2 regions of the Pseudoflavonifractor hominis genome follow, and region 1 is predicted to be linked to the other one. Evidence: riboswitches for the same ligand, from Rfam matches in the RefSeq annotation. Region 1 holds a riboswitch; the other holds the start of a gene.
The links. A riboswitch is a leader RNA that binds a small molecule or an ion and turns the genes downstream of it on or off. The one in region 1 is predicted to bind glycine.

Region 1 (15,571 bases):
GTACGCGGGTATCATATCCGGCGATCTCCTCCCGCAGGAGGGCGACGATCTCTTCCGGTTTGGTTTTCATGCCATTCGCCTCTCTTCCAGATACCGGCTCAGGCCGGCCATCGCACCGCGGACGCTCTTATCGTACCGGATGCCCTCCAGCTCCAGGGTAAATCCCCCCACAAGGGAGGGATCGGTGCGGATCTCAAATTGGATGTCCGCCCGGTGGTGAAGCTTGCACAGGGCCTGGCGGATTCGCTCCAGCTCTTCCTTCTCCGGTGTGCGGACACAGGTCAGGACACACCGCGCCGTATTCTTCTCCCGCAGCCCCAGAGTCCGGAAGGCCTCCAGGATCTCGGGCAGCAGTGCCATCCGGTCCTTCTCCGCCAGCAGGCGGTAAAAGCGTAGCAGGGTCCCGTGTCCGTCCAGCTCCGGCAGACGGCCCAGCAGGCGCTTTTTCTCCTCCGCGCGCACAGTGGGCGCACAGAGGGCCGCCCAGAGTTCGCTCTGTCCCATGAGGGCCTCCGCAGTCGCCCGCAGTCCCGTCTCATCGGGCATCACCTCATAGAGGGCCTGGGCATAGCGGCGTGCCAGCTCGCTCATGTACGTTCACCTACTTCCGCCAGGAAAGATTCCACCATGGCCTGCTCGGCCGCGGAGTCCATGGCCTGTCCGGCCACCTTCCCGGCAGCCAGCAGAGCAAGGGCCGCCACCTCATTCCGTGCGCCCCGCAGCATGGCCTTCCGCTCCTCCGCGATCTGAGCCTGGGCCTGGCTGTGCACCTGCTTGGCGTCCGTTTCGGCCTGGGCCAGCCTGGCCTCATAGGCCCGCTGCGCCCGGTTCTGGGCATCGGCCACCAGCTTGGAGGCCTCCTGCCGGGCGTCCGCCAGCTTGGCCTCATACTCGCTGCGCAGCTCTTCCGCCTGACTGTGCTGGATCTGTGCCGATTCCAGCTCTTCCCGCACCAGGGCGGCCCGCTGCTCCAGCACCGCGTTGACCCGCCCAAAGAGCAGCTTGCGCAGGATGACATAGAGCACCAGCAGGTTGATGACGGTAAACACGATGGTGGAAACTTCAAATTCCAGCATGGGGTACGCCCCCTTAACCCATAAAGATGACGAGCAGGGCGGTAATGAAGCCAAAGATGGCGGTACCTTCTGCCAGAGCGCAGCCCATCAGCAGGGCGCTGTTGATCTTTCCGGCCGCCTCAGGCTGGCGGGCAATGGCCTCACTGGCCTTTCCGGTGGCAAAGCCGATGCCGATACCGGCGCCGATGCCGGTGAAAACCGCAATTCCCGCAGCAATGATTCCCAGTGTCATAGTAATTTCCTCCTCAAAATATACTGTCCGTTACGCTTCTTCCTCTTTGATGCCCTCTCCGGTAAAGAGAGTGGTGAGGAATACGAAGACCACCGTCTGGATCAACCCGTCAAACAGGTCAAAATAGAGGCTGAATACCGCCGGCAGCACCACAGGCACCAGAAGCTTGATCATCTCCATGATGATAAACGCGCCCAGGATGTTGCCGAACAGACGCATACACAGCGCCAGGGGCCGGATGGCCACCTCCATGAGATTGATGGGGATGAGCAGAGGCATCGGCTCGGCAAATTGCCGCAGGCCGCCCAGCAGTCCCCGATACCGGAACTGTGCCCCATAGATCAGCACCATGCTCATCAGGGCCAGGGCTGCCGTCACGCTGATGTCCTTCGTGGGCGGGGTCAGCCCCACAATCCCAATCAGGTTGGACACACCGATGTAGAGTGCCACCGTCCCCAGATAGGGAGCGAAGGGTCTCCAGTGCGTTCCGAGATTGGTCTTTACAAACCCGTTGAGAAACTGCACCGCGCCCTCCAGGGCAATCTGCCCCTTGCCTGGATTTTGTACCCGCAGGTTCCGTGTCAGAACCAGCGCGCACACGATGAGGGCTGCCATGACAATCCAGGTGACTACCACCGACTCGGCCACCGGGATACCGCCCAGTACCGGGATTGTAAAGGCAATCCGGTTGCCCAGCTCCTCCACCAGCGCTTCCTTGAATCCATCCAAACACATCACCTCGTTTTCGCGTGTGCTATCATACTCCCGCGCCGTTTCTTTGGGAATCCTTTGGAAAGTAAAAAAAGTATGGAACATAACCCAAAGCGAAACTGGTCCCTCCGGGGGTTCCAAGGTCTTAGGCCAGAACGGTTCCCTCCGGGAAGGCGCGGCGGAAGACCCGGCGGACCAGGGGGCCGGCGATCAGGAGCTGGAAGGGCAGCGCCATTACAAAATTGCGGGGAATATTGATGAGCCACTGGAGGGGCACTCCGCTCCACATCCCGGTGTGCACCGCCCCCTCACAGGCTCCGTACAGGGACATGATCAGCACCATGGGGACCACCATACAGCCGGAGACACACACCACCTTCTTCAGAGGCGAGTCCTGAGGCCGGACCAGGAAGCGAAAGGCAAATCCCTTTGCCAGCCGGGACACCAGAAACCAGTCGCAGCACATGGCAAAGACATAGGCAATGGGGAAGCCCAGCCAGGCCGCCGCCACAACTTCCAGACTGACCGCTCCATATTGGAGCGCAACATTGTACAGGCTCATCCAGAGCACCATGGTAAAGCACATCAACACCGTATAGATGAGGCTCTCCCGCTTATTCTGAGGCATCGTTCATTCTCCTTATCGAAAAAAATTTCGGCCCGTTCCGGCCGCTGCTCAAACAGGATACCAGAGATGGCTCCGCCTTCGTAATAGGGAGTTCTTCCGAACTTTTCGTCTTCTATCTTCGCCGGTTTTCTTAAACTTGACGAAACCAGACGCATTTGACACCGGGTTGTTCTTTTCTTATACTGGTAGAGAAAGGAGTCTTTCCACCATGTCTGTACCCTCCCGTTCTTCCCTCCGTGCACAGCTTTTATGGCTGAATGTGATCATTGTATCCTGTTCCATCGCCCTCTCGCTGGCGGGCACACTGTATCTCACCCTGCGCAGCGAACGCCGCGCGCTGGACAACAGCCTGCTCAACTCCGCCTCCATCCTGTCCCGCGTCCCTCTGGTGGCCGAGGTCCTGGACGGAAGTTCCTCCAGAGAAGAGCTGGCGGCCTTTCTCAATGACACCACGTCCCATGTCTCCGACATCGACCTGATCCTGGTGGCCGATACGGAAAACCGGATCTATTATGCGCCCGACTCTGTCTTCCTCGGAACCCACTATACCGGTACCGCGCAGAACGCCGTCCTGGCCGGCGCATCCCCCTACACCTCCAACGAGACCGGCCCCATGGGCTCCGATCACTCCGCCTATGCCGCGGTCCGGGACGACAGCGGAGCGCTGCTGGGCTTTGTGGTCGTGGGCGTCTATGTCCGCAGCATGGCCGTCCTCACCTTTCAGACCATCCTCCGCTTTGCGGGGATCGGTCTGCTCTCCGCCGCCCTTGGCTCTCTGCTGGCAAACCAGCTCTCCCGCCGCATCAAGGCCTCCCTCATGGGGTATGAGCCGGACGCCTTTGCCCGGCGCTTTCACCAGCGCGAGGACATCCTGGACGCACTGGAGGAGGGAGTCCTAGCCATTGACCGGGAGGAGACCATCATCTTTCTCAATACCGCCGCAGCCCAGATGCTCTCTCTGGATGAGGAGGGGGTGGTGGGCAAATCCCTCCATACCGTCTATCCCCGCTCCACGCTGGACCGGGTCCTGCGCACCGGAAAGCCGGAGTACAATGTCAGTATGAGCTCCCTCAAAGATGTCCGGGTACTCTCCGACCGGCTGCCCCTGTATGAGGATGGCCGCCTCACCGGCGCGGTGGGCATTTTCCGCAACCGCACCGAAGTGACCCGTCTGGCCGACGACCTCACCGGGGTGCGGCACATGGTGGACGCCATGCGGGCCTATACCCATGAATTTATGAACAAGCTCCATGTGATCCTGGGCCTCCTCCAGATCGGGGAGCCCGAGAAGGCCCAGCAGTACATTATGGACACCAAGCGCACCCAGCAGGAGGCGGTCAGCCGCATCATGCATCAGATCGGAGAGCCCTCCGTGGCCGCCCTTCTGGTGGGCAAAACCAGCCGGGCCGGGGAACTGGGTATCCGCCTCACCCTGGACCGGGAGAGCTTCCTGCCGGAGGGCAGCCCCTGGCTCCCCCCCGACGCCTACGTGACCATTCTGGGCAATCTCATTGAAAACGCCATCGAAGGCCTCAACCAGTCCCCCCGGGACAGCAAGGAGATCACGGTCAGCATCCGGGAATCGGAGGCCTCTCTGCTTCTGTGCGTGGAGGATACCGGCCCCGGCATTCCCGCCGAGATCCAATCACACCTCTTTGAGCGGGGCCGCTCCACCAAGGGGCGGGGCCGGGGAACCGGCCTCTCTCTGGTGCAGGAGGTGGTCTCGGCCTATCACGGCGAGATCCGGGTGGAGTCAGAGTCCGGGATCGGCACGTCGTTTTTCATTACCTTCCGGCGGGATGATCCCGCCGCTCCAGAGGAGGAGTCAGATTGTATCAAGTCGTAATCGTGGAGGACGACCCCATGGTGTCTCTCCTGGACAAGACCTTCACGGAAAAGGACCCCCGGTTTACCGTGATCCAGACCTTTTCGGAGGGGCGTAGCGCCTTGGAGTGGCTCTCCTGTCACCCCGCGGATCTGCTCATTTTGGATGTGTACATGCCCCTCCTCACCGGGATGGAGCTGCTCCATGAGCTGCGCGCCCGGGAGATCGAATCGGACGTCATCATGGTCACCGCCGCCAATGACGCAAAAACGGTGGATGCGCTGCTCAAGCTGGGGGTAGTGGACTACCTGGTCAAGCCCTTTACCTGGGAGCGTTTTCAGCAGGCCCTGGATACCTTCTGCCGCCATCGCCAGGCTGTGGCCGGGGAGGCGGTCAGCCAGGATGCGCTGGATCAGCTCTTCGCCCCCTCCGCCTCCTCCCCGGAGCATCCGGTTCCCAAGGGCGTTCAGGAGAGCACGCTGGAGCGGATCCGCACCTGCCTGCGCACAGCCCCGCCCCAGGGGCTGCCCAGCGAGTCGATCTCACGTCAGACCGGACTCTCTGTGGTGACGGTCCGGCGCTATATGAACTATCTGGTGGAGCGCGGCGAGGTGGTCAGCAGCGTCAACTACGACACCGGCGGACGCCCCTGCCGCCTCTACCGCTACCCCGGCCTCGCGTGAAAGTCCTTCTATTTTCCACCATGCGGGCATATCCTGTGGAAAGAAACGCAAAGGAGGCAGGAGCATGGAGCTCTCCGGAAGCAAACAGGAGACCCTGACACGCCTGGCCGTGTGTGTGATCGCGGCCCTGATCCTCTACTCCAGTGCAAAACCCCTGTGTTCTGCCCTGAAACTCCCACTGTGGGAGGAATACCGCCCCTGGCTGGAAAAAAATCGGATTCAGGCCATTGCCGTGGTATCTGCGGTCCTCTTTGGGCTCTCTCTGGCGCTCTTTCCCCTGGAAGCCAAGCCGGAGGAGGAGCCACCCCCCTGTGAGGACGATTTTCAGCCCGTGGCATAGAAAAACGCCGCCTCTGCATGGAAAGATGCAGAGGCGGCGTATCCTATTTTTATCGGAATTTGGGCAGAAGGGCCGCGCCGATGATCCCGGCGTCATTTCCCAACTGGGCCCGCATCAGGCGGGTGCGGTGGGCGTTGTTCCGGGCGTAGTCCTCCCGGTTGAGAATATAGCGGACGGGCGCCATCAGCGTCTCGCCCTGGTTGGAAATCCCGCCGCCGATGCAGAAGATCTCGGGTTGGAAGATGTTCACCAGGCTGGCCACGCCGCAGCCCAGGTATTCGATGTATTCATCCACCACCTGGCCTGCCGTGGCATCTCCCATACCTGCCGCTTCAAAGGGAATGCGCCCGTTGACCTTGGACAGGTCCCCTTCCGCCAGCTTCCACAGCAGGGAGTCGGGGTTTTGCTCCATGCTCTCCCGGGTGCGCCGGATCAGGGCCGTGGCCGAGCAGTAGGTCTCAAAGCAGCCCCTGCGGCCGCAGGTACACAGCCGCCCGCCATGCTCCAGTACAAAATGCCCCACTTCCATCCCGGCATAGTTGAAGCCGGTATAGAGCTTGCCGTTGAATACCGCGCCGCCGCCAATACCGGTGCCCAGCGTAATGGCCACCATGGACGTGCTTCCCCGTCCGGCGCCCACAGCATACTCGCCCAGGGCGGCTGCGTTGGCGTCATTCTCCATGTAGATGGGAAGCCGCTCCGGGAAGTGCCGGCGCAGCAGGTCCACCAGAGGCACATTTTCAAAGTCCAGGTTGCTCCAATACTGGACGACCCCCCGCTGGGGATCAATGGTGCCCGGAGAGCCGATTCCCACAGCGGCCAGTTCCTCCCAGGACACGCCGGCCTGCTCAGCCGCCAGTCTGGCCGCGGCTGCCATCGTATCCGCCACCGCTTCCGCGCCCCGGGGTGTGGGGATATTCCCGCGTCCCAGAATTTCACCCGCTTCGCTCACCACCGCAGCGGCGATATTGATTCCGCCCAAGTCGATACCCAGATAATGCATACTGCACAACCTCTCTTCCGGTCAGGTTGTGCTCATTGTACCATACTTCCTATCGGAATGCAAAAGGCTGCGTTCGGTCCCTGCCTTTCGCCCCATCAGATGAAAGGCCAGGGCCACCGCGCCGCTGATGATCAGACAGGCATAGAAGCTAATTCCCCGGCTCACCAGCATGGCAGGGGTCACCAGTCCCGCCCCAAAGATCGGAGCAAAGGCCGCCACAAATCCCCCTTCCGCCGGCCCCACTGCTCCGGGCAGAGGGAGGGAGGAAACTGCCAGCGTCACCAGCGCCTGGGTTCCCAGAAAGAGCGCCGGTCCCGTCCCGCTCAGTCCGAACGCCCGGTACACCACATAGGGCACCGAAAAGACCGCCGTGAGCTGTAAGGCATTGAGCCCCAGAAGCATGGGCAGAAGGGCCGGGTTGCGCCGCAGAATCCCGGCTCCGGCCGCATATTCCTCCATCTGCCGCGCCAGTTTCTCGCCCGCGCCCGCTCGGTCCCGGATGATGTGGACCCGGTTCAGAAGATCCAGGACACCCCCTGCAAGCCGCCCGGCCAGATGGGGAAAACACAAAAAGGAGAGCATTCCGGCCGTCAGCGCCCCCATCACCGCCGCGCCGTACAGGAGCAGCAGCCCCAGGCCGCCTCCCATCCCCTGGCGCAGCGCCGGCAGAAAGAGCCAGGCACACAGGGCATAGAGCAGTACCGTGATCTGATAACAGATGGCAATGAGCATCATATTGAGCGCTCCGTGGGCGGCGGGGACTCCGTCCCGGGACATATAGTAGATCTGCGCCGGCTGCCCTCCCGTGGCCGATGGCGTGATGGAACTCACATAGAATCCCACAAAGGAATAGCACAGGCAGCGGCGGTAGGGCGTCCGGTGACCCAGCCGTCCCAAAATCAGACGGGTACACATGGCCTCACATCCCACAAAGACCAGCATCAGACCCAGTCCCAGCAGTACATAGCGTCCATCCACCCGGTGCAGGATCTCCAGCAAGCTGCCCAGCGGCTGATCCCGCAGCAGCACAAAGCCGGTCACCCCCATCAGGACTGCCAGCAACAGGACGCCGGCCAGGTTTCTCTTATTGGACATACCCTTCACTTCCTTTGTTCTACCGTTCCGGGAATCAGGCACACACTTCCGTCTCCCGTGTCATGGCCTCTAGAATGCGGGCGAGCCCCGCAGCCTGCAATTCCCGCTTGCGCGCCCGCATGCGCGCCGACATCTCCCCAAGGGCTCGGTCGTCATAGAGTAGTCCCTGGATGGCCGCCAGGCACTCCTCCGGCTCCTTGGCCGCCGCACGGGCCAGGCCGGAGCGCAGCAGGAAGCGGGCGTTGTTCTTCTCCTGCTGGAGAAAGGGCTCCCACAGCAGCAGGGGCAGCTCGGCAAAGATGCTCTCAAAGACCGTGATGCCGCCGGGCTTGGTGAGCATCAGGTCGGCCTGTTCCATATACTCCCACACCCGGTCGGTAAAGCCCACCACCTCAATGTGTTCATACCGCCCGGAAAGCCGCTGGTAGAGCCGCTGATTGTGGCCGGTGAGAATGGTGGTGCGCACACCGGGCAGTTCATCCAGGGCGTCATAGAAGGAGTCCTTCTTGGGCAGCAGGCCCAATCCGCCGCCCATAATGAGCAGACGCCGTTCTCCGCCGCCCCGGCGGTGGCTGATGGTGCGGAATTCCTCTTTGACCGGGATCCCCGTCACGTGGATGCGCCCGGCCTCCACCCCTTTCTCCATCAGCCGCTCCTTGATCTCCCGGCTCCCGACCAGATAACCGTCGGTCCGGCTGTGGAGCCACTCATTATGGGTGGACAGATCGGTCACACAGGTGACCAGCGGCAGGCGGTCACCGCTCTCCTCTTTATAGCGGGAGACCAGACCGGCACAGATGGGGTGGGTCGCGATCACCGCATCAGGCCGCTTTTCCCACAGCAGCTCTTCCAGCTTGTCCAGCATAGGCCGGTCCAGCGGAGAATGGGTGTCGGAGGGCAGTCGGTCCGCCATACGGTAATAGGCATTGAACAGCCCGTATCCATAGGTCACCAACAGGTCAAACGCCTTGTAAAGGGCCTCGGAGCTGTTCGGCATGGCATAGGCAAAAAAGTCCAGCACCTCCGTCTCCGCTCTGGGAAAATCCCGGCTGATCTGCTGCCGCAGCGACTGTGAGGCGGACCAGTGTCCCAGTCCAAATTTTCCGGTGAGTATGAGGATCTTCATGGCGCTCCCTCCTTTATGGCCTAAAGTATAGCAGGCAAGTCTTTAGAAAAAGACAACCGAAATCTTAAAAAGCCTTTAAGGATATGTGAAAATCCTCTGACACTGCCCTCTGTTCCGAAAAGAAGACCGGTACAGAGCCTTTTCCGCTCTATACCGGTCTGAAAAATACACTATTTGGATGTCTTTGGAAGTCTGGCCCATCCGCTTCCCCTGGGGCGCTGGGGAAGACTGGCCGTAAAACAGGTCCCCTGTTCCCGTGTACTGGTCCCCGTCAGTTTTCCGCCGTGGACCTCCACAATGGTACGGGCAATGGCCAGTCCCAGTCCGTATCCGCCCTGATCCCGGCTGCGGGCACTGTCCGCCCGGTAAAAGCGCTCAAACAGGTGGGGCAGATGCTCCGGTGGGATGGGCTCCCCGGTATTGTGGACCATCAGACGTACCCGTTCCTGCTGCCGGGTCAGGGTCAGACGTACCGCACCGTGCTCTCCGGCGTATTTTACCGCGTTGTCCAGCAGAATCATCACCAGACGGCGGAGCTGTCCCTCATCCCCCTGGAGGAAGATCCCGGGCTGGATCTCACTGTCCAGCTCTACCCCCGCCTCGAAGGCTACCGACTCAAAGGGGAGCAGGCATCCCAGCGTGAGATCGCTCATGGAGAGCTGAGCATAGACCAGCGGTAGCCTGGCGGCATCATTCTTGGCCAGGAAAAGCAGGTCCTCCACCAGTTCCTTCATACGTCCCGCCTCTTCCTGGATGAAGGTGAGCCACTTCTTCTGCTGTTCCACCGAGTCTTCCGGGTGGGAGAGCACAATGCCCGCATTGGCCAGAATGACCGTGAGTGGCGTCTTGAGCTCATGGGAGGCATCGGCCACAAACTGCCGCTGCTGCTCCCATGCCTGTTCCACCGGGCGCAGGGCCAGCGAGGACAAAAAAAGACTCACAATAAAAAAGCACACCAGGGCCCCCGCTCCCACCAGCAGAGAGGTGACGACCAGGTCCATCAGGTTTTCCCGCTCCCAGCGCATATCGGCAAAGGCAATGCGGAGCTTTCCATCCCGGTCCCACTCCACCAGATAGCGCAGATGGCCGGGTTTGGTAATGGTCCCCTCGGGCACACCCTGCTTCTGCACTTCCTCGACCGCCTGCTCCAGCGCTTCCTGGGAGACCTGTACATTTCCTCCGGGGGCATAGGAGTCGATATTTCCGTTCTCATCCAATACTACCCCAAATACTGGTACCATCGCCAGCTGACGGGCGTCCGGGTTTCCTCGTCCCGCTCCCGGCTCCTCCCCTTCCGGCAGATCAATCTCAATTTCAATCTGCGGAGGGGCCATGCCTTCCGCCCATTTCAGGGCCAGGCGCATGGCGGAGACACTCTGTCCACGCAGACGCTGTGATGTGGAGCCCAGCAGGGCGCCGAATACGATCAGCAAAACCAGACTCCCCAGCATCATATTGATGAGGATAAACTTTCGCCTCAGCTTCTTCAGCATGACGGTGCCTCCGTCAACTCAGAGGGATATCCAAGTGATAGCCTACCTTGCGCACCGTTCCGATCCCCACTCTGGAGTTCAAAAAATTCAGCTTTTTACGCAAAAAGGAGATGTAGACCTCTACGTTGTTATCCTCCGCATCCGATTCCATTCCCCACACCTTGGAGATGATATCCTCCTTGGGTACCACGGCCTTGGGCGCCGACATAAGAAGCTTGAGCACATCGAATTCCTTAAAACCCAGGCGCACCGACTTCCCCGCACAGGAGAGGCAGCGGGTCGAGAGGTTCAGGGAGAGATCCGACACTGTCAGACACTCCGAGAGGACCTCACCCTGCCGGCGCGTCAGGGCCCGCACCCGGGCCAGCAGCTCTCCGGCGTCGAAGGGCTTGGTCATGTAGTGGTCCGCTCCACAGTCCAGACCGGTGATCTTGTTGCTGGTCTCATCCCGGGCAGTCAGCATCAGAATGGGGGTGGAGATGTGGGCTGCGCGGGCCGCCGGGCCACCTCAAACCCATCCAGCCGGGGCAGCATCACATCCAGGATCACCAGATCATAAGATCATACTGTCCGGAAAGGGCATAGTCCAGCCCATCCGCACCATCGTCCACCAGATCGGTCTGGTAATGCTGTTCCTGCATGATCTGACCCAGGGTTTCGGCCAGACGTCTCTCATCCTCCACAATCAAAATACGCACCGCGTTTCCACTCCTTCTGTTTTTTGCCATTGTACTCCATGAAGCTGAACCTAGTCTGAAAAAAGAATACCATCTCTCATAGAAAAAAGAATCACCAAACTGTAAATCTTCCCCGGATAACAAAACATCCCCCGCAGTCCAATGGACTGCGGGGGATATCCTAGTTCGATCAGTCGAAGATGGTCTGGTCGTCCACAGGGGTCTCAAAGGCCTTCAGGGCCTTCTCCACCAGCTTGTAGCGCAGCTCGAACTCCTCCTCGTGGGTGAGAGCCGGGTTGCCCAGGGGGTGGGGAATGGCGATGGTGGGCACGATACGGTTGGCGCCCACGGTCATGGAAATGGGGGTAACGGTGCACATGTGAACCACAGTGACACCAGCGCGCTCGATCTCTTTAACCATCGTTGCACCGCAACGAGTGCAGGTGCCTCACGTAGAGGTCAGGATGGCGGCCTTAATGCCGGCATCCCGGAGCTCTTTACCGATGGCCTCGCCGTACTTCTTGGCGCTGGCGACGGCGGTGCCGTTGCCGACGGTGGTGAAGAAGTAGGGATAGATGCCGCCGATCTTGCCTTCCTTCTCCATCTTGCGCAGCACGTCGACGGGCAGGACGCGGTCAGCATCCTCGTTGGCGTAGACCGGGTCATAGCCGCCGTGAGCGGTCTCGTGGTCGGCAGCGGTCAGATCCTCGAAGGAGCTGATGTCATAGCGGCCGAACTTGGAGGCGGAGGAGGACTCGATGTGATCGGGGTTGCCCTTGGGCACGATGCCGCCGGAGGTCACCAGAGCGATCGTGGTGTGAGCCAGATCGGTGATGGCAGCGCCGGGAGCGACACGGTCGAAGGAGGGCATGGGGAACTCGGTGGTGTAGGGCTTGCCGGCCAGCTTGTTGAGGAGCATCTTCACGGCACGGGTGGAGCCGCGCTCAGCCTCGAAGAAGTTCACGCGCAGGCCGTTGGGCATGTAGCCCTCCTCGGCGGAAGCGCCGATCTTCTCGCCCTTAGCCAGCTTGATGGCCAGAGAAGCCATCTTGGGAGCAGCGTCGCGCATGCCGGCAGCGCTGTTCTTGGTGGCGATGATATAGACCTTGTTCTTGAACATGTCGGCGCCGGGGTTCTCCTCGTACATACCGGTCACAACGGGCAGGTTCAGCTCGTCCTTCACGGCAGCAGCGACGGTACCACAGGCCACGCCGTAACGGCCGGCGTTGAACGCGGGACCGCAGACCACGACGTCGGGCTTGGCGTCGGAGATCATCTTCAGGACGGTCGCCTTGGCGGCGTCCAGATTCTCGTTGAAGTAGGAGTCGCCGCAGATCACGGTGCCCACCACTTCAGCCTCGCCCTTGAACGCAGCGTTCAGAGCCAGGCCGGGGCCCACAGCACCCTCACGGTACTCGGGGGCGTAATCAGCCTTCTCCTCGCCGCCGATCTGGGCGAAGAACTGGTTGATATAATGAACAACTCTCAGACTCATAGCAGTTCCCCTCCTTATCTGGCGCTGAGCTTGTTGAAGCCCATCTCATTGGTCGCGCCGGTGATGACCTGCAGCTCGGCGGTGATGGAACCGTCAGCTTCCAGAGCGCCGTCGAAACCGCCGGCGATGATGTTGGCAGCCTCGGGATGGCCGATGACCTTGTCCATCTTGGGCAGGTGGATGACCATGTTGGCGTTGCCGCCGGTGACCACGGCGTCAGCAGCGGGATCGGCGTCAGCCAGGGACTGGGAAGCGCCGTCGCGGCCAGCGTACTCATCGGTGATGATGACGGTCTTGATGCCGGCAGCCTCCAGCTTCTTGCAGTTCATGATCAGGTCGGTATCGGGGTTACCGAAGCCCTCCTGGGAGACCAGAGCGCCGTCCAGCTCCAGGAACTGAGCCAGCTTGGTGGACCAGTCGGAGGAGCGCTCCTTGTCGGCCAGGTAGACGTTCTCGTTGGTGATGATGACACCCACGAAGTTCAGGGTCTTGCCATGCTGCTCCAGCAGGTCATGGATGACGGGGTTATTCAGGTGATGATAAGTGGTGTTCTTATCACAGGCGGACACGCAGTTGCCGCTCAGGATGGCGCCGTCCATGGTCTCGGTGGGATTCAGGATGGTGGGCATGGACTTCTTCATGTCAACGCCGTACACATAGGTGTCGTGCAGCAGGCCCTGGCTCTGGAGCATCAGCACATAGCCGACGCGGGGCAGGTCAGGATACTTCTCCTTGCCGCTCATAACGCCGCTGGTCTCATAGACCTTGGTCTCGTCGGGGGTGACATCCTTGCCCAGAGCGCCCAGGTAGGCAGCGGCCTTCAGGCCGGCCATACGGATGGCGTGCTCATGCTGGTGCTGCTTGATGCCCTCCTTGGGCTCGCAGATCATAACCAGGTTGTTGAGCTTGGAGAAGGGGGTATACTCGGCGCCGGGGCCGGTCATATCGATGATACCCTCCTGGAAGCCAACCACCTTACCGGTGGTGACCACGGCGCAGCCCTTGAGAACATGGGTCTTGCCGCTGCCCACGGTGGTGACCTTGGAGATCATGCCGGGGAAGACGCCGCCGGAGCCCTCCACCTTCACACGGGGCTCGATGACGTCCTTGACAGGGATGATACGCACGGACTCGCCGGGATGAACCACCTCGAAGTCGACCGAGGCCAGGTCCTCGTCCTCCAGCAGCAGAGCGCGCAGCTCCTCCACGTTGACGTAGAGGGTGCCGTTCTCCACCTTGGAGCAGTCGCCGAGCTTAATGTCGCTGATGTGAATTTCGCCTAATTCCAGCCGCATAAGTCTCACTCTCCTTATTGTAGTTGTGGGGCGATGGCCCCGTCTATCAGCCGAAAATCGATCTCTGCAAAGTCTTCCCGCATGTCGGCGGGAGCATCCTCTCCCCGGTGGAACCGGGGCGGAAACTGCCGGCACACGTTGAGAGCTGCCTCAATCAATTCCAGTGACTCCAGATCCAGTACCCCGGACGCTTCGTCCAGCGCAACTGAGCGGAAGGGGGTCTCATTGGGCTTTACACTGCCGGCCAGCGGATGGGTCAGCAGCTTGTGGCCCTGATGGACCAGATCCCGCACGTGGATCAGTACGTCCACATGTCCGCCCTCCACGTACTGGAGGGTGCACAGAGATCCGAACTTTTCCCGGACCTTCTCGTTGTTTGTCACCAAAAGCAAGACAGTCTCTCCTTTGCAAAAAAACAGGGGCAGGGTATACGTATCATGTAATGCCCTGCGCCCTGTTGAAAACCTGAGAGTTTCCCCCGCCCGGTGAGTCGGGGTTGCCCCTTCGGTGCCATGTTACGAGAATCATGGTCTTTTCAGAGTTCTGTCCGCCTGCGGTTCTCGGGACCTGAGAAATTGGCGTCCCACTCGGCAAAATGGGGCCGCTTATACCTTCGGTGTTCCACTCCTGTCGGAACAGAAACTCTCCCGCAGTCATCATCCAGACTATATTTGTTTTTTCGATGGTCATATTATAACATATCGAGTTTTCAAATACAAGCCCGTATCTCATATAAACATTATTTAAAATACACGATTATTTAATTCTGGCGCACTTTTTGTACTATTTGGTTTATTCTCCAAACATCGACGTTTGCACGATAACGTCTCGTTCCGGCACCTTGGACCAGGAAAAATCCGCCGCCAGTTCTGCCGGACGGACCGGCTCCCCAGTGGGGGAGAGCCCCGCCAAAAAGGCCAGTTTTCCCACCAGCTGCTCCGGAGAATAGCGCGCCCGCAGGGCCCCCATGTCCAGGTCCATATCCCGCTTGGAGAGCCTCCGCCCATCCTCTGCCAGCAGCAGGGGAACATGGTAAAAGACCGGCTGGGGCAGCCCCAGGAGACGATAGAGCAGGATCTGCCGCGGAGTGGAATCCAGCAGGTCCTGCCCCCGCACCACCTGGTTGATCTCCATAGCTCCGTCGTCGGTCACCACCGCCAGCTGATAGGCATAGACCCCGTCCGAACGGCGGATGATGAAGTCGCCGCACGCCCGGCACAGGCCCTCCTCATAGTATCCCAAATGTCCGTCTATAAAGGACACTCGTTCATCCGGCACCGCGAGGCGCCAGGCACTGCGCCGGGTGCGGCTCAGCTCCTCCCGCTCCTGGGGAGAAAGGGAGCGGCAGCGTCCGCTGTAAAGGATCTGCCCATCCCCCCGGTGGGGCGCAGAGGCGGCCAGACGCTCGGCCCGGGTGCAGAAGCAGGGATAGACCAATCCCATCTGCTCCAGCTGCCGGAACCGGGCGGCATAGAGCTCCGTCCGCTCACTCTGCCGGTAGGGACCATGGGGTCCCCCCATTTGATACCCCTCGTCCCAGTCCAGGCCCAGCCAGCGCAGATCCTCCGCCAGGACCTGGGCATACTCCTCCCGGCAGCGGTCGGGGTCCAGATCCTCCATCCGCAGGACCAGCGTGCCGCCCGCCGATCGCACCGACAGCCAGGCCAGCAGCGCTGTAAACACATTTCCAAGGTGCATCCGTCCGCTGGGACTGGGCGCAAAGCGTCCCCGCAGCAAAGGTTCCATGTCCCATCTTCCTTTCCAGTATGTCTCGTTTTGTTCTCCAGTATACCATTCCCTCCGGCACACGTCCACGCAGTGGACCATTTCTTTTCTTGCAAGTGACTACACTATATAGTATAATAAAGTGACGCAGGGCCCTTCCATTCGGT
Region 2 (15,571 bases), on a different contig from region 1:
CCAAATACGAGCATGTGCTGCCGCTGCTGGCCGCGGTGGAGGAGAGCGACGACATCGACGGCCTTCTGGTCCTCCTCAACACCGTGGGCGGGGACATCGAGGCGGGGCTGGCCATCGCGGAGCTCATCTCCGGGATGAAGAAGCCCACGGTATCCCTGGTGCTGGGAGGCGGGCACTCCATCGGCGTGCCGCTGGCGGTGTCCGCGCAGACCTCCTTCATCGCGCCCTCGGCCGCCATGACCATCCATCCGGTGCGCATGTCGGGAACGGTCATCGGCGTGTCCCAGACCTTCCACTATTTCAGCCGCATCCAGGAGCGGATTCTGGACTTTGTCACCCGCCACAGCAGGATCCAGCGGGATACCTTTACCGAGCTGATGCTCCAGACCGGGGAGCTGGCCGCCGACGTGGGCAGCGTGGTCCACGGGGAAGAGGCGGTGGCCATTGGACTCATCGACCATGTGGGCGGCCTCTCCGACGCGCTGGAGTGCCTGCACCAGATGATGGACCGCAGAGAGAGCGAGCGGACAAGAGGATAAAACAGAGAGGAATGGAGTTTGCTCCATTCCTTTTTTGTTGACATAACGGCAAGAAAAAACGTGGAAATCTGCGGGAAAGTATGGTATCATATTCCTGTATGTCATGCATACCGTCTGCACGCCGCCCCGCAGAGAGAATCGAGAAGGGGCGGTGAAGGAGAATGGAGGGATCCGGGTTGAATCTGATACAATCCATACTGATGGGCGTGATCCAGGGCATTGCGGAATTTCTTCCCATTTCCAGCTCTGGCCACCTGGTGCTGTTTGAGACCTTTTTCGGGATGAAAGAGACCGAATCCATGCTCTTTTCGGTGCTCCTTCATCTGGGAACACTGATCTCGGTTTGTATCTACTACCGCAAGGACGTGTGGGAGATGCTGCGGGCCTTCGGCGCGTGGGTGACTGCCCTGGTCAAGCGGGACCCTAAGGGGATGGGACGTCCCACACCGGCCGGGCGCATGATCATCCTGCTGGTGACGGCCACCCTGCCGCTCGTTGTCCTCCTGCCCATCCACAAGTGGCTGGAGCGGACCTTCTCCCACAATATCTCGGTCTCCATCGCCATGCTCCTGACCGGATTCCTGCTCTTCTTCTCGGACCGGCGGGCCAAGGGACATAAGAACGCCAAGAGCGCCACGCTGGTGGATGCCCTTCTGGTGGGCGCGGCCCAGGCCGTGGGCACCATACCCGGGATCTCCCGCTCCGGTATCACCATCTCCACCGGGCTCTTCCGGGGCTTTGACCGGAAGTTCGCGGTGCGCTTCTCCTTCCTGATGAGCCTGCCCGCCGTACTGGGGGCCAATCTGCTCAAGATCGGGGAGGCGGCCGCCGAGGGAGTGGACCCCGCCCTCATCCCCGGATACATCGCCGGCGTCATCGTGGCGGCGGTGGTGGGCTATTTCGCCATCCGGCTGGTGAACCTCCTCTCGGACAAGGGACGCTTCGGCATGTTCGCCTATTACTGCTGGGTCGTGGGCCTGGGCTCTCTCATCGCCGGGATCATTGTGCCCTTCTTCAGCAAGTAATGAAACTTTACAACCATTGAAACTCTAGGGAATGAGGCATGGTGACCATGCCTCATTCTGCGCAGAAAGGATGAACTCCATGGCCACAGCACAAAAGAAGTCATCCGGGGGAAAGCGAGCCGCTCCCCGCTCCGGGACCAAGCGGAGCGGCGGGACGAGCCGCGCCTCCTCCGGTGCAGGGAAGTCCCGCGCCTCCGGCGGGAGCCGGAAAAAGAGCGGCGCTTCCGCCCCCAAGCCCATCCGGCGGGGGGTAGGCGCGCTGATCTGCCTGCTTCTGGCCATCTTTGCCGCGCTGGGCTATTTCCAGGTCAAGGCCCTCTTCATCGACTTTTTCGTGGGCGGGGTCAAGGGCCTGATCGGCTACGGCTTCCTGCTGCTGCCCCCCATGCTGCTGGTGGCCAGCGGGATTCTGGCCTTCCACCGGGGACGTCCGGTCCAGCTGCGGGTCTGGTGTACCCTGCTGCTGCCGGTGGTCTTCGGCGCGCTGCTCCACCTGCTTCTGTCCAAGGGAACCTACGCCTGGGACCTCAAGCTCTTCCAGACCCTCTGGAAGGAGGGCGAAGCCCTTCAGAGCGGCGGCGTGGTCAGCGGCATTCTGGCCCTGTCCTTCGGGGCCATCTTCAGCAAGTTCGGCGCGGGCATCGTCTTCCTGCTCACCGGGGCCCTTCTGGTCATGGGGGCGGCGCGGGTGACCCTGGCCGATATCGTGGACTATATCCGGGACCGCCCGGCCTACGAGGAGGAAGAGCTCCCGCCCCGCAGAGAGAAGAAGCCGGCCCCCGCTCCTGCCCCCCGGGGTCGGGGAAGCGCGGAGATCGACATCCCGGTGGACGAGGGACCCCTGGTGGGGAAAGCGCCGGTGTCCAGCCCGCTCTTTACCAAGAAGGGCAAGTTCTTCAACCAGAAACCCTCGGTGCCCACGCCCGATGAGGTCCTGGCGGGGAGAGACCGGGTCCAGCCGCCCGAGCCCACGGTGCCTGTGCTGAGCAAGCCCGAGCCCGCCCCGGTCCAGCCGGAGGCGGAAGTGGAGGAGCCGGCGGCGGAGGTCCAGGCCCCGGTGCCCGAGCGGGTGGAGGAGCCGGTGGTCCAGCCCGCTCCCGAGCCCAAGCCCCCGCTGGGACTCTTCCGGCGGGAAAGTCCGCCGGAGCCCGCCCCTCTGCCCGTGGAGGAGTCCGAGCCGGTCCGTCCTCCCATGCCGCCCATGCCCGAGATCCAGCGGGAGCCCGCGGTGACCGCGCCCAAGGCGAAGGCGGAGGAGACCGCCCGGGCCGCCGCCGAGGTGAGCCGGGACATCACCCAGAGCCTGGAGCGGGAAGAGGTGGGGCCGGAGTATCAGTATCCCCCCATCGATCTGCTCCAGCAGAGCCGGGGGGTCTCGGCCAGCGACATGGCCGGGGAGCTCCAGGCCAACCAGCTCCGGCTGGCCGACACCATCCACTCCTTCGGCATCGACGCGGCCATTGTGGACGCGGTGCGGGGCCCCTCGGTCACCCGGTATGAGCTGGAGCTGGCCCAGGGCGTGCGGATGAACAAGCTCACCAACCTCACCGACGACATCGCGCTGGCCCTGGGCGCCACCGGAGTGCGCATCGCCCCCATTCCGGGCAAGATCTCCATGGTGGGCATCGAGGTGCCCAACAAGCTGGTGGCCCCGGTGGGCATCCGGGACGTGATCGACTCCCGGGAGTTCCGGGAGAGCCCGTCCAAGGTCTCCTTCGCGGTGGGCAAGGACATCAGCAACCGCTGCGTGGTGTGCAACATCGGAAAGCTGCCCCATCTGCTCATCGCAGGTACCACCGGCTCCGGTAAGTCGGTGTGTACCAACTCCCTCATCATCTCCCTGCTCTATAAGGCCACACCCGAGGAGGTCCGCCTCATCATGGTGGACCCCAAGATGGTGGAATTGGGCATCTATAACGGCATCCCCCATCTGCTCATCCCCGTGGTGACCGACCCCAAAAAGGCGGCCGGCGCCCTCCAGTGGGCGGTGACCGAGATGATGAAGCGGTACCGCTCCTTCGCCGAGGTGGGAGTGCGGGACCTGAAATCCTACAATGCCCTGGCCGAGCGCACCGAGGGAATGAAGAAAATGCCCTCGGTGGTGGTGGTCATCGACGAGCTGGCCGACCTGATGCTGGTGGCCGCAAAAGAGGTGGAAGAGTCCATCTGCCGTGTGGCCCAGATGGGCCGCGCCTCGGGTATGCACCTGATCATCGCCACCCAGCGTCCCTCGGCCGATGTCATCACCGGCCTCATGAAGGCCAACATCCCCAGCCGCATCGCCTTTGCGGTCCAGTCCTCTCTGGACTCCCGCATCATCTTGGACACCACCGGCGCGGAGAAGCTGGTGGGCCGGGGCGATATGCTCTACTTCCCCCTGGGCTCGGGCAAGCCCCAGCGGGTGCAGGGCTGCTTCATCTCGGACGAGGAAGTGGCCAGCGTGGTGGAGTTCGTCAAGCGCAGCGGCACCGCGGAGTACGACGAGGAGGTCCTCCACGAGATCGAGCAGAACGCCGCGGCCAAGGACAAGGGGAACAAGGGCGGCGGAGAGAGCGCCGTCGACAGCTCCGAGGACGATTACGACGAGCTCCTGCCCAATGCCATCGAGGTGGTGGTGGAAACCGGCATGGCATCGGTGTCCATGCTCCAGCGGCGTCTGAAGCTGGGCTATTCCCGGGCGGCCCGCCTGGTGGACCAGATGGAGGAGAAGGGCGTGGTGGGTCCCTTTGAGGGCTCCAAGCCCCGTCAGGTCCTCATCTCCAAGGCCCAGTGGCAGGAGATGCAGTATAAGCAGAACATGCCGGCCGGGGCCTCTCCCATGTCGGAGCCGGTGCCCGAAGAGCTGGAATTTGAGCGGGATGCCATCGAACAGGCGCCCCCCTTTGATCTGGACGACTGAGGAGGCAGCGAGTATGGAGTGGAGAGAGTGCACACAGCAGGATGAACAGGCGGTGCTGGAGGGCCTGCGTGCTTACAATCAGCCCTATATCGGCACGAGTACGGACCTCTCCCAGTGTGTGGAGGAGGACGGCCGGGTGGTAGCCGGGATTTTGGCCCGTCTGCTGGGGGACTGCATCTATGTGGAGATCCTCTGGGTGGACGAGTCCCTGCGGCACCGGGGCGTGGGGCGGGAGCTCCTCGCCCGGGTGGAGGAGGCGGGAAGGGCCCGGGGCGCCAAGCGCATCGAGCTGGACACCTTCTCCTTCCAGGCCCCGGAGTACTACCCCAAGCTGGGCTTCCGGGAGTTCGGCCGGGTGGAGCCCTACGCCGGCACCCATGGCCGGTACTACTTTATCAAGGAACTGGACTGAAAAAAGCCGCCTGCGGGCGGCTTTTTTGCGTGCCGCATCGGTTCGACACGCGAAGCGCCCGGGACCCAATCGGTCCCGGGCGCTGTGGTTATCGCAGTTATTAACGCTTGCGCACCGGCGCGGAGTGGAGGCTCTGGCCGAAGGCGGCCTCCACCGCCTCGCTGATTCCCTCGGCGAAGGTGGGATGGGGCCGGACGGGGGAGAGCATCTGCTCTGCGGTCAGCCCCAGGGTGACGGCGGTGTTGAGCTCACTGACGAGATCGGTGGCCCGGTGGCAGAGAAGCTGGGCCCCCAGCAGGACGTGGCTCTCCCCGTGGAAGACCACCTTGATGAAGGTGCGTCCGCCCCCCTCGATCACGGTGCGGCCGTTGCCGCCCATCACGTACTTGCCCACCAGGGTGGGGATGCCCTGGGCCTTGCACTCGTCGGCGGTCAGGCCGGTCTGGGCGATCTCCGGGGAGGTGTAGACGCAGGAGGGGATGGGGGAGGACACACGCTCGGGCACATGGCCGTAGAGGAGCTCCACGGCGCGGACGCCCTCGGCTTCGGCCTTGTGGGCCAGCTGGATGCCGCCGATGGCGTCGCCAATGGCCAGAATGCTGGGCACGGAGGTCTCATAGCGGTCGTTGACCACCAGCATCCCCCGGTTGAGCTCCACCTCCACGCCGTCGAAGAGTCCGGCGGTGTTGGCCCGGCGGCCCATGGCAGCCAGCACCGTGACGCCGGAGGCCGCCTTCTCCTCTTCCTTGTGGGTGAAGTGGACGGTGAGACGGCCGTCCTCCTGGGTCAGCCGGGAGACCATAGCGGAGGTATAGATCTCCACGCCCTGCTTTTTCAGCTGCATGGAGACCGACTGGGAGATCTCCCGGTCCAGGTTGGCCAGAATGCGCTCCAACGCCTCCACGATGACCACCTTGGTGCCCATGGCGGCCCAGACGGTGGCCAGCTCCACGCCGATGACGCCGCCGCCGATGATGACCATGGAGTCCCGGGGAGAGATGTCGTCCAGCAGCTCGTCGCTGGTCACCACGCCAGGCAGGTCCAGTCCGGGGATGGGGGGACGGGAGGGGATGGAGCCGGCGGCGACCAGGATATGCGCGCCCTCATAGGTGCTCTCTCCGGCCCGGACGGTCTGGGGGCCGGTGATGACGGCGTGCTCGGCGATCAGATCGATCTTGTTGCCCTTGATGAGGGAGGCCATTCCGTCCCGCAGGGTGGAGACCACCTCGTTTTTCCGGGCGGCCAGCCCGGCCCAGTCGGGCTGTACGTCGCCCAGGGCGATGCCGGGGATGCCCTCCTTCAGCTCCTGATAGCGCTGGGAGGTGTGCATCAGGGCCTTGGTGGGGATGCAGCCCCGGTTGAGACAGGTGCCGCCGGGCTCCCGCGCCTCAAAGAGGGCGACTTTCTTTCCCAGCTGGGCGGCCTTGACGGCAGCGGCAAAGCCGCCGGGCCCGCCGCCGATGATGAGCAGATCATATTGCATGGGTGATACCTCCAGTCATTCAATAAAAGCGGCGCCCGCCGGGAAGCGGACGCCGCCATGCGGTCAGATCAGGAATTGAAGTCGTAGCGCACCACAGGATGGCGGGCCGCCTTGGTCTCGTCGGGACGGCCGATGACCGTGTGGTGGGGCGCGGTGTGGCAGGCCTCGGGGTCCTCCTTGGCCGTCTTGAGGATCTCCGCCATGACGGCGCAGGCCTCGTCGATGGTCTCCCGGGACTCGGTCTCGGTGGGCTCGAACATGAGCGCCTCGTGGACGATGAGAGGGAAGTACATCGTGGGGGGATGGATCCCGTGGTCCAGCATGCTCTTGGCCACATCCAGCGCGGAGACGCCGGTCTCCTTCTTGAGCTGGGACAGGTCCAGCACGAACTCATGCATGCAGATGCCGGGATAGGCGCAGACATAGCCGGCCTCTTCCATCTTGGCCTTCATGTAGTTGGCGTTGAGGACCGCGGTCTGGGCGGCCTCCCGCACGCCGGAGTTGCCCAGGGTCATCAGATAGGCCAGGGCGCGCAGGACCACCAGGAAGTTGCCGAAGAACATCTTGACCTGGCCCACGGACTGCTCTCCGCCGCCTCCGCCGATGGCCGAGCCGGGCAGGAAGGGCTTGAGGATGTTCTTGCAGCCCACCGCGCCGGAGCCGGGGCCGCCGCCGCCGTGGGGGGTGGAGAAGGTCTTGTGCAGGTTCAGGTGGCACACGTCAAAGCCCATGTCGCCGGGACGGGCCACGCCCATCACCGCGTTCAGGTTGGCGCCGTCGTAGTAGCACAGGCCGCCTGCGTCGTGGACGATCTTGGTGATCTCCAGAATGTTCTTGTCGATCTTGCCGATGGTGTTGGGGTTGGTCAGCATCAGGGCCGCCGTGTCGGGACCGACCGCGGCGCGCAGGGCGTCCAGGTCCACCATGCCGTCGGGCGTGGAGGGGATGGAGCACACCTCGTAGCCGCACATGGCAGCCGTGGCGGGGTTGGTGCCGTGGGCCGAGTCGGGGACGATGACCTTTTTCCGGGCGTAGTCGCCGCGGGAGTCATGGTAGGCCTTGATGAGCAGGATACCAGTAAACTCACCGTGGGCGCCGGCGGCGGGCTGGAAGGTCATGGCATCCATGCCGGTGATGCCGCACAGGTACTTCTCAGCCAAGGCGTAGACCGTCTGGCAGCCGGAGACCGTGTGCTTGGGCTGGAGGGGATGGATGTCGGTGAACTTGAAGAGGTTGGCAATGACCTCGTTGATCTTGGGGTTGTACTTCATGGTACAGGAGCCCAGGGGATAGAAGCCGTCGCACACGCCGAAGGAGCGGCGGGCCAGGGCGTTATAGTGGCGGGAGAGATCGTTCTCGCTCACCTCGGGGAGACGGGGGGCCGAGCTCCGGCGGAAGGCGGCGGGGATCTCCACGGCGGGGACCTCCGCGGTGGGGTTGAGGTTCAGGGTGGTCTGATAGGGGGTGAGGACCTTGTTGCCGCGGCCGGGCTTGCTCAATTCAAAAATCAGTTTCATTTTCCGTACGCCTCCTTGATGACGGCCACAGCCTCGTCCAGGTCAGCCTTGGTGCAGTACTCGGTGACGCACCACAGCACGCCCTCCCGCAGGCGCAGGCCGCCCAGGATGCCCTTCTTCTCCAGCGCACAGAGGACCCGGTAGGTATCGGGCAGGGTGGTGACAAATTCATGGAAGAACTCGCCGGGGAACACCAGCTCGACGCCCTCGATCTTGCACAGCTCGGAGGCCAGATAGTGGGCCTTGGCGTAGCACTGGTTGCCCACCTCAGCCAGACCGGCGGGGCCCATCTCGGCCAGGTAGACCGAGGCGGTCAGGGCGCACAGGGCCTGGTTGGAGCAGATGTTGGAGCTGGCCTTCTCGCGGCGGATGTGCTGCTCGCGGGCCTGCATGGTGAGGACGAAGGCGCGCTCACCCTTGTCGTCGGTGGTCTCGCCCACGATCCGGCCGGGGAGCTTACGCATCATAGCGGTGGTGCAGGTCATGAAGCCCAGGTAGGGGCCGCCCCAGGAGAGGGGCATGCCCAGAGGCTGAGCCTCGCCCACGGCGATGTCGGCGCCGTACTCCCGGGGGCTCTTGAGCACGCCCAGGGTGGCGGGATTGACACCCATGATGTACTTGGCTCCGGCGGCGTGGACCGCCTCGCCCAGGGCGTCGCAGTCCTCCAGCATGCCGAAGAAGTTGGGCTGCTGCACGTAGAAGCAGGCGGAATCCTCACCCAGCAGGGACTTGAGGGCCTCCAGATCGGTGACGCCGTCCTTGGCGGGCACGGTGATCACCTCGGTGTTGGAGCCGTAGCAGTAGGTCTTGATGACGGCCAGCGCGTCGGGGTGGGTGGTCTCGGAGACCAGGACCTTGGTGCGCTTGCGTTCCTTGCACATGGCCACAGCCTCGGCGGCGGCGTTGCCGCCGTCGTAGACGGAGGCGTTGGACACGTCCATGCCGGTGAGCTCGCACATCATGGTCTGGAACTCAAAGATGGACTGGAGCACGCCCTGGCTGACCTCGGCCTGATAGGGGGTGTAGGCGGTGACAAAGATCTCATTGCTGGTGATGCGGGAGACGGCGGCGGGGATGTAGTGGCGCTCGGCGCCGGCGCCCCGCAGGATGGTATGGAAGCGGGTGTTGTGTTCCGCCAGAGACTCCATGGTCCGGCGGATGTCCAGCTCGGACTTGGGGGCGGGCAGGTTGAGGGGGCCCTTGATCATGACCTCCTCCGGCACATCCACGTAGAGGTCGTCCATGGACTTCATGCCCAGGACCTCCAGCATGGCCTGCCGCTCTTCCGGGGTAGAGCACAGATAACTCGACATAGATTACTCCTTTTCCGCGGCGCAGTGGGCCTCGTAGGCGGCGGCGTCCAGCAGCTCCTCCACATCACTGACATTCTCGACCTTGATGAACCAGGCGCCATAGGGATCGCTGTTGACCTTGGCGGGATCGTCCATCAGCTCCTCGTTGACGGCCACGACGGTGCCGGAGACGGGGGAGAGGACGTCGGAGACCGCCTTGACGGACTCCACGTCGGAGAAGGCCTCGCCGGCGGAGACGGCGTCGCCCTCCTGGGGCAGGTTGACAAAGACGATGTCGCCCAGCTCGTCCTGGGCAAAGTCGGTCAGGCCGATGACATAGGTGTCGCCCTCCTGGCGAACCCACTCGTGAGACTTGGCGTACTTCAGATCAGCAGGAAAGTTCATAATAATTTCTCCTTTATCGATATAATTTTTGATTTTTTATGTACATAGTTTTGGTTCAAAAGGGAAGAGGATCACTGGGCCCGCTTGTAGAAGGGAGTCTTGATGACCTCGCACTCCACCTTGCGGCCGCGCACGTCCACCAGCAGCTTGGTGCCGGGCTCCTTGTACTCCACGGGGACCATGGCCATGCCCACCGCGTAGCCCAGGTAGGGGCAGTGGGTGCCGGAGGAGACGAAGCCCACCTTTTCCTCGCCGGCGTATACGTCGCAGTGCTCCCGGATGATACCCCGTCCGGTGACCTTCAGGCCAACCTTGCGGCGGGAGACGGGACGGGCCTGCTCCAGAGCGGCCTTGCCGATGAAGTCGGGCTTATCCATCTTGACGAAGATGCCCAGCACCGCCTCGTAGGGGTTGATCTCGGCGGAGAGCTCGTGGCCGTAGAGAGGCATGCCGGCCTCCAGGCGCAGGGTGTCGCGGGCGCCCAGGCCGCAGGGGATGAGTCCCTCGTCCTTGCCGGCGGCCAGGAGCTTTTCCCACAGGGCGGGGGCATCGGCGGCGGCGCAGTAGATCTCAAAGCCGTCCTCGCCGGTGTAGCCGGTGCGGGAGACCAGGGCCTGGATGCCGTCCACCTCGCCCTGGGCGATGAAGGTATAGTTGCCGGCCGGGATGGTCTTGGAGAGCTTGGAGAGGACCGCCTCGGCCTTGGGACCCTGGAGGGCCACCTGGGCCACGGAGTCGGAGATGTTCTCCATGGTGCACTCGCCGGAGAGATGCTCGGAGATCCACTGGGCGTCCTTTTCGCAGTTGGCCGCGTTGACGACGATGAGATAGGCCTCGTCCGAACACTTGTAGACGATGAGGTCATCCACCACGCCGCCGCTCTCATAGCACATGAGGCTGTACCGGGCGTGGCCGGTCTGGAGGTCGGTGTAGTCGTTGGTCAGCAGGCGGTTGAGATTGGCCAGGGCGTCCTTGCCCCGGAGGACCAGCTCGCCCATGTGGGAGACGTCAAAGAGTCCGCAGGCCGTGCGCACCGCCATATGCTCGGCGACCACGCCGCTGTACTGGACCGGCAGCAGCCAGCCTGCAAAGGGGACAATTTTACCGCCTGCCGCCACGTGGCAGTCGTAAAGTGGGGTTTTTCGCTCCATGATCATGACCTCCTGTGATAATGTAAACTAGAAAAATTAGAAATTATACTGACGGTTACTGCATGGTATGAAAAAAGCGCATAGCAAATGCTATACGCTCTGTCATAACCTGAAAGTTTCCCTCACATAGATGAGGTTGCATCTTCGGTGCGAGGAAAAAACTTCCACGCTTTCCAGAGTCTCGTCAATGGCCGATCCGTTTGCCTGAGAGATTTTCTGATTCCCCTTCGGCGGCGATTGTATCGCACTCTCTCGGTCATGTCATCCGAACGATATAGAATTTTTCAATATAATGAGTTTAAACTATTGAGTTTTATTTTGTACTTATAAGTATAATACAAATCCAAGAAAAGTCAACCGTTTTTTTGAAATTCCCCCGGAGAAATCGGAAGGGGGGGCTCCGGCCGCCTGGAGCGGGGGGCAAAACGGCCCGATTTGCGCGGGGAAAAAGTTGTGGTATAATAGGAGGCAATCCCTTTGGATTCCGTTAAAAAGGAGGATGTCGCATTGCTTTTATCACAGCCGCAGGATCTGATCCATGCGTTTTTGACGCTGCCGGCCCGTTATCCCATGCTGGCAGCCTGGTTTACCTCGGTGGTCCGCTTTGTGTTCCCGGTGCTGGCGCTGGGGATTCTGGCCGGGGCCATCCGCTCCCTGTTAAAGGTTCCCCATCTGCCGGAGGTGTGGGCCTACCTGACCCTGCCCAACGGGGCGGAGGAGCCCCTGACCCACTGGGAGAACATTCTTGGGCGGGGAAAGTCCTCGGACGTAGTGCTCAACTACCCGGTGGTCTCCCGCCAGCACGCGGCGCTGATCCGTGCCGAGGATGACACCTGGACCGTCCACGACCTGGACTCCAAGGGCGGGGTACGGGTCAATGGAAAGCCGGTCCAGGGCAGCGCGCCGGTGACCTTTGGTGACGTGCTCAGCCTGGGCGGAGTGGAGACCGTGCTGCTGCCGGTCTCCCAGGAGGAGCAGGAGGAGCGGCGGCAGCGCCGCCGGAGGGTGGAGAAGCCCTCCTCGCCCTGGGGGCCGCTGGTGCTCCTGACGGTCTTTCAGGTTCTGGCCGCCCTCCAGCTGGTGGTAGCGGCGGGGGAGGAGGCCGAGGTCTCCCTGCCCTTGGCCTTCTTTACGCTGACCGCCCTGATGTGGATCTACTTCCTCACCCTGCGGGCGCTGCGGCGGGTGGGCTTTGAGATGGAGCTCATTGCCTTTTTCCTGTGTACCCTGTCCCTGTCGGTGACCGCGTCCTCCGCGCCCCACGCCCTCTTCAAGCAGCTGGCCGCCATGCTGCTGGGGCTGGTGCTCTTCCTGGTGCTGGGGATCTTTCTCCGGGACCTGGAGCGGGTGAAGAAGATCCGCTGGGTCATGGCAGTGGGGGCCATCTGCCTGCTGGGCCTGTCCCTGGTGGTGGGGCAGGTGAAATACGGCGCGGCCAACTGGATCAGCATCGGCGGCATCTCCTTCCAGCCCTCGGAGGTGGCCAAGATCTGCTACATCTTTGCCGGGGCCGCCACGCTGGAGCGCCTCTTCCGGAAGCGGAACCTGGGGCTGTTCATCGTCCTGACCGGAGCCTGTATGGGCTGCCTGGCGCTGATGAGCGACTTCGGCACCGCGGCCATCTTTTTCATCACCTTCCTGGTGATCGCCTATCTCCGCTCCGGAGACTGGGCCACCCTGGCCCTCATCTGCGGCGCGGCCGTCTTCGGCGGGTTCATGCTGCTCTCCCTCAAGCCCTACATCCTGCGGCGCTTTGCCACCTGGGGGCATGCCTGGCAGTACGCCTCGGACGGAGGCTTTCAGCAGACCCGCACCATGTCGGCGGCGGCCTCCGGCGGTCTGGTGGGCGTGGGACCAGGCCGGGGCTGGCTCTACCGGGTCCCGGCCGCCGACACCGATCTGGTGTTCGGCATGCTCTGCGAGGAGTGGGGCCTCGTCATCGCCGTCCTGGCGGTGTGCTGTATCCTGACCCTGGCGGTCTTTGCGGTGCGGGCCTGCCGGGCGGGGCGGTCCAGCTTTTATATCATTGCCGCCTGTGCGGCCACCTCCATGATGGTGTTCCAGACGGCGCTGAACGTGCTGGGCGCGGTGGACATCCTGCCGCTGACCGGCGTGACCTTCCCGTTCGTGTCCAACGGCGGCTCCTCCATGCTCTCGTCCTGGGGCCTGCTGGCCTTCCTGAAGGCTACCGACACCCGGCAGAACGCCAGCTTTGCCATCCGCCTGCCCGGGCGGAGAAAGGGCCCTGAGCGGCAGGAGCACCTGGCCCGCCGCTCCACCCGGGGCCGGAGCGGAGTGATCCCCACCGGAGAGGACGAGGATCTGGTGGACTTTGATTTTGACTTTGGGCCCGGATACGGCGGATACGGAGCGGAGGCGGACGATGAAGAAGATTGAAAAACGGGCGGTAGTCTGCCTTCTGCTGGCCCTGGCCATGCTGCTGGGCCTGGGACTGTTCTGCGTGCGCTTTGTGCTCAGCGGCGGACGCTGGGCGGGCTTCGCCGCCAACCGCCATCTCTACAACAGCCAGGGACAGCTGGCCGTGGGGCGGGTCCTGGACCGGGACGGCGACGTGCTCTCCTGGGTGGACGAGGCGGGGAACCGCCGCTATTACGACAATGCCACCGTGCGGGAGGCCACCCTCCATGCGGTGGGCGACCCGTCGGGCAACATCGGCACCGGCGCGCTGGTGGCCTTTGCGGATAAGCTCTCGGGCTACAATCTGCTCACCGGCGCGTACAGCCCCCTGGGCGAGGGGAACGACCTCTACCTCACCCTGGACGCCCGCTACAACTACATCGCCTACCAGGCCCTGGGCGGCAAAAAGGGGACGGTGGGCGTCTACAACTACAAGACCGGAGAGATCGTGTGCATGGTCTCCTCGCCCAGCTTTGACCCGGCCAATCCGCCGGTGATTGAGGAGGGGGACGAGCGCTATGACGGGGTCTACCTGAACCGTTTTCTCTCGGGGACCTTTACGCCGGGCTCCATTTTCAAGACGGTGACCCTGACAGCCGCCATTGAGGAGATCCCCGATCTGTTCAGCCGGACCTTTACCTGTACAGGCTCCACCCAGGTGGGGGGCGAGGTCATCACCTGTCCCCACGCACATGGGGAGATGGACATCTACGGGGCCTTTGCCAATTCCTGCAACGGGGTGTTCGGCCAGCTGGCCGCCGAATTGGGCGCGGAGACCATGGAGCGCTATGTGACCCAGGCCGGACTGACCAGCCAGTACAAGGTAAACGGGATCCCCACGGCGGCAGGCCGCTTTGACGTGGGGACCACCCCCAACCAGCTGGGCTGGGCCGGTGTGGGACAGTATAACGACCTGGTCAACCCCTGCGCCATGATGGTGTGGATGGGAGCAGTGGCAAACGGCGGGAAGGCTGCCGTCCCCCAGCTCATCCAGAAGACGGAGACCCCGCTGGGTACCCCCGCGTCCTTCTACCTGAAAAAACAGACCGCCTCTCTGGTGGACCGGGACACCGCCAGCCGTCTGGCGGATATGATGGCCAACAATGTGGCCCAGACCTATGGCAGCAGCCGTTTCCCCAACATGGACATCTGCGCCAAGTCGGGCACAGGGGAGGTGGGTGGCGGCAAGGCCCCCAACACCTGGTTTGCGGGTTTTCTCCGCAACGAGGACGCCCCCTATGCCTTCGTGGTCCTGGTGGAGGAGGGAAGCAGCGGCTCCGACACCGCCGGAGCTGTGGCCTCCAAAGTGCTGGATGCCATCGTCAACGGATATTGAAAAGAGCCGGTCCGGAGTTTTCTCCGGACCGGCTCAGGCTGTCGATCAAGTGCATTTTTGAGAAGCGTGTCGAAGTTTTTCGACACGCTGGGCTGGTCCGGAAATATTCCGGACCGGCTTTTTGTATTTGGGCGCTCAGCCCGCGAAAAAGGCGCGGTTGCGCAGGACCGCCGGGTCGTCCGGCCGGAACGCCCCGGCCCGCTCGTTCCAGGCCACAGCCTGCTCCCGCTCCCCCAGGCGGTGGTAACAGACGCAAAGCTGCATGGCGGGGAGATAACCGTAACAGTCCGGCCGGACAAAGGCGCCCGAGCGGTCGTCCCGGGTACAGGAGAGGGCCTGCTCATACCAGCGGATGGCGGAGCGGTAATCCTCCCGCTCCAGAAAGAAATTGCCCAGGTCGCAGCAGATCTCGGCCCGGGGCGCGTCAAAGGCCAGGGACTCCAGCAGGGCGCGCAGGGCACAGCGGGGGCGGTGCAGGGCGCTGTAACAGGCCGATAGGACCCGGCAGGCCTCCAGATTGTTCTCCCGCCAGCCCCAGCCTACGGTCAGAAAGAGCTCCAGCTCCTGTACGGCGTCCTCATAGCGGCCGTGCTCGTAGAGCTCCCGGCCATAGTAGAACTGTTCCCGGGGGGAGAGGTTGCGCCCGGAGGCGCGCAGCCCCTCCAGAATGCGCAGGTTCCGGTCCGGATCGCCGGGGCGCTCCTTCCGGTGGGTGACGGCCGCCTCGATGTATACCACGCGGCCCAGCGGTGGGATGGCCTCGTGGACCGCGCCGCTCCAGCGCAGCCAGGGCACGTTGCGCACGATGCGCTCCCGGTAATAGGAGAGGACGGGGGCCCCGTCTGCGTCCAGAGTCTGATAGCGGGCCATGACCACATCGGCCTCGGGCAGGTCCTGTTCCTTCACGGCGAGAAAGGCGTCCCGGTCCTCCGGGAGCAGCACGTCGTCTGCGTCCAGCCACATACAGTAGGAGCCGGAGGCCCGTTCAAAGGAAGCATTGCGTGCGGCAGAGAAATCGTCCTGCCAGGGGAAGGAGAGGACCTGGTCGGTAAAGCGGGCGGCGATCTCCCGCGTCCGGTCCTGGGAACCGGTGT

Region 2: it holds a riboswitch for glycine, as region 1 does, so the genes downstream of both, gcvT (glycine cleavage system aminomethyltransferase GcvT) here and H8S34_RS12240 (GrdX family protein) in region 1, are expected to answer to the same signal.

Annotation. Positions count from the first base shown of each region.
Region 1 is NZ_JACOPR010000008.1:67,017-82,587, forward strand. Features, by position in the region: gene atpA (F0F1 ATP synthase subunit alpha) at 1-70, opposite strand, end outside; gene atpH (ATP synthase F1 subunit delta) at 67-591, opposite strand; gene atpF (F0F1 ATP synthase subunit B) at 588-1,076, opposite strand; gene atpE (ATP synthase F0 subunit C) at 1,090-1,308, opposite strand; gene H8S34_RS12180 (F0F1 ATP synthase subunit A) at 1,339-2,043, opposite strand; gene H8S34_RS12185 (DUF2798 domain-containing protein) at 2,165-2,647, opposite strand; gene H8S34_RS12190 (sensor histidine kinase) at 2,856-4,493, shown strand; gene H8S34_RS12195 (response regulator) at 4,478-5,155, shown strand; gene H8S34_RS12200 (hypothetical protein) at 5,220-5,495, shown strand; gene H8S34_RS12205 (ROK family protein) at 5,545-6,498, opposite strand; gene H8S34_RS12210 (lysylphosphatidylglycerol synthase transmembrane domain-containing protein) at 6,520-7,593, opposite strand; gene H8S34_RS12215 (MGDG synthase family glycosyltransferase) at 7,628-8,719, opposite strand; gene H8S34_RS12220 (sensor histidine kinase) at 8,890-10,212, opposite strand; partial or broken gene H8S34_RS12225 (response regulator transcription factor) at 10,226-10,910, opposite strand; gene grdB (glycine reductase complex selenoprotein B) at 11,080-12,384, opposite strand; gene H8S34_RS12235 (glycine/sarcosine/betaine reductase component B subunit) at 12,399-13,679, opposite strand; gene H8S34_RS12240 (GrdX family protein) at 13,694-14,062, opposite strand; glycine riboswitch at 14,224-14,339, opposite strand; gene gluQRS (tRNA glutamyl-Q(34) synthetase GluQRS) at 14,472-15,425, opposite strand.
Region 2 is NZ_JACOPR010000004.1:68,143-83,713, reverse strand. Features, by position in the region: gene H8S34_RS08165 (ClpP family protease) at 1-539, shown strand, start outside; gene H8S34_RS08160 (undecaprenyl-diphosphate phosphatase) at 716-1,564, shown strand; gene H8S34_RS08155 (DNA translocase FtsK) at 1,644-4,463, shown strand; gene H8S34_RS08150 (GNAT family N-acetyltransferase) at 4,477-4,875, shown strand; gene lpdA (dihydrolipoyl dehydrogenase) at 4,976-6,358, opposite strand; gene gcvPB (aminomethyl-transferring glycine dehydrogenase subunit GcvPB) at 6,427-7,875, opposite strand; gene gcvPA (aminomethyl-transferring glycine dehydrogenase subunit GcvPA) at 7,872-9,188, opposite strand; gene gcvH (glycine cleavage system protein GcvH) at 9,192-9,572, opposite strand; gene gcvT (glycine cleavage system aminomethyltransferase GcvT) at 9,644-10,723, opposite strand; glycine riboswitch at 10,906-10,988, opposite strand; gene H8S34_RS08120 (FtsW/RodA/SpoVE family cell cycle protein) at 11,231-13,120, shown strand; gene H8S34_RS08115 (penicillin-binding transpeptidase domain-containing protein) at 13,107-14,477, shown strand; gene H8S34_RS08110 (tetratricopeptide repeat-containing glycosyltransferase family 2 protein) at 14,613-15,571, opposite strand, start outside.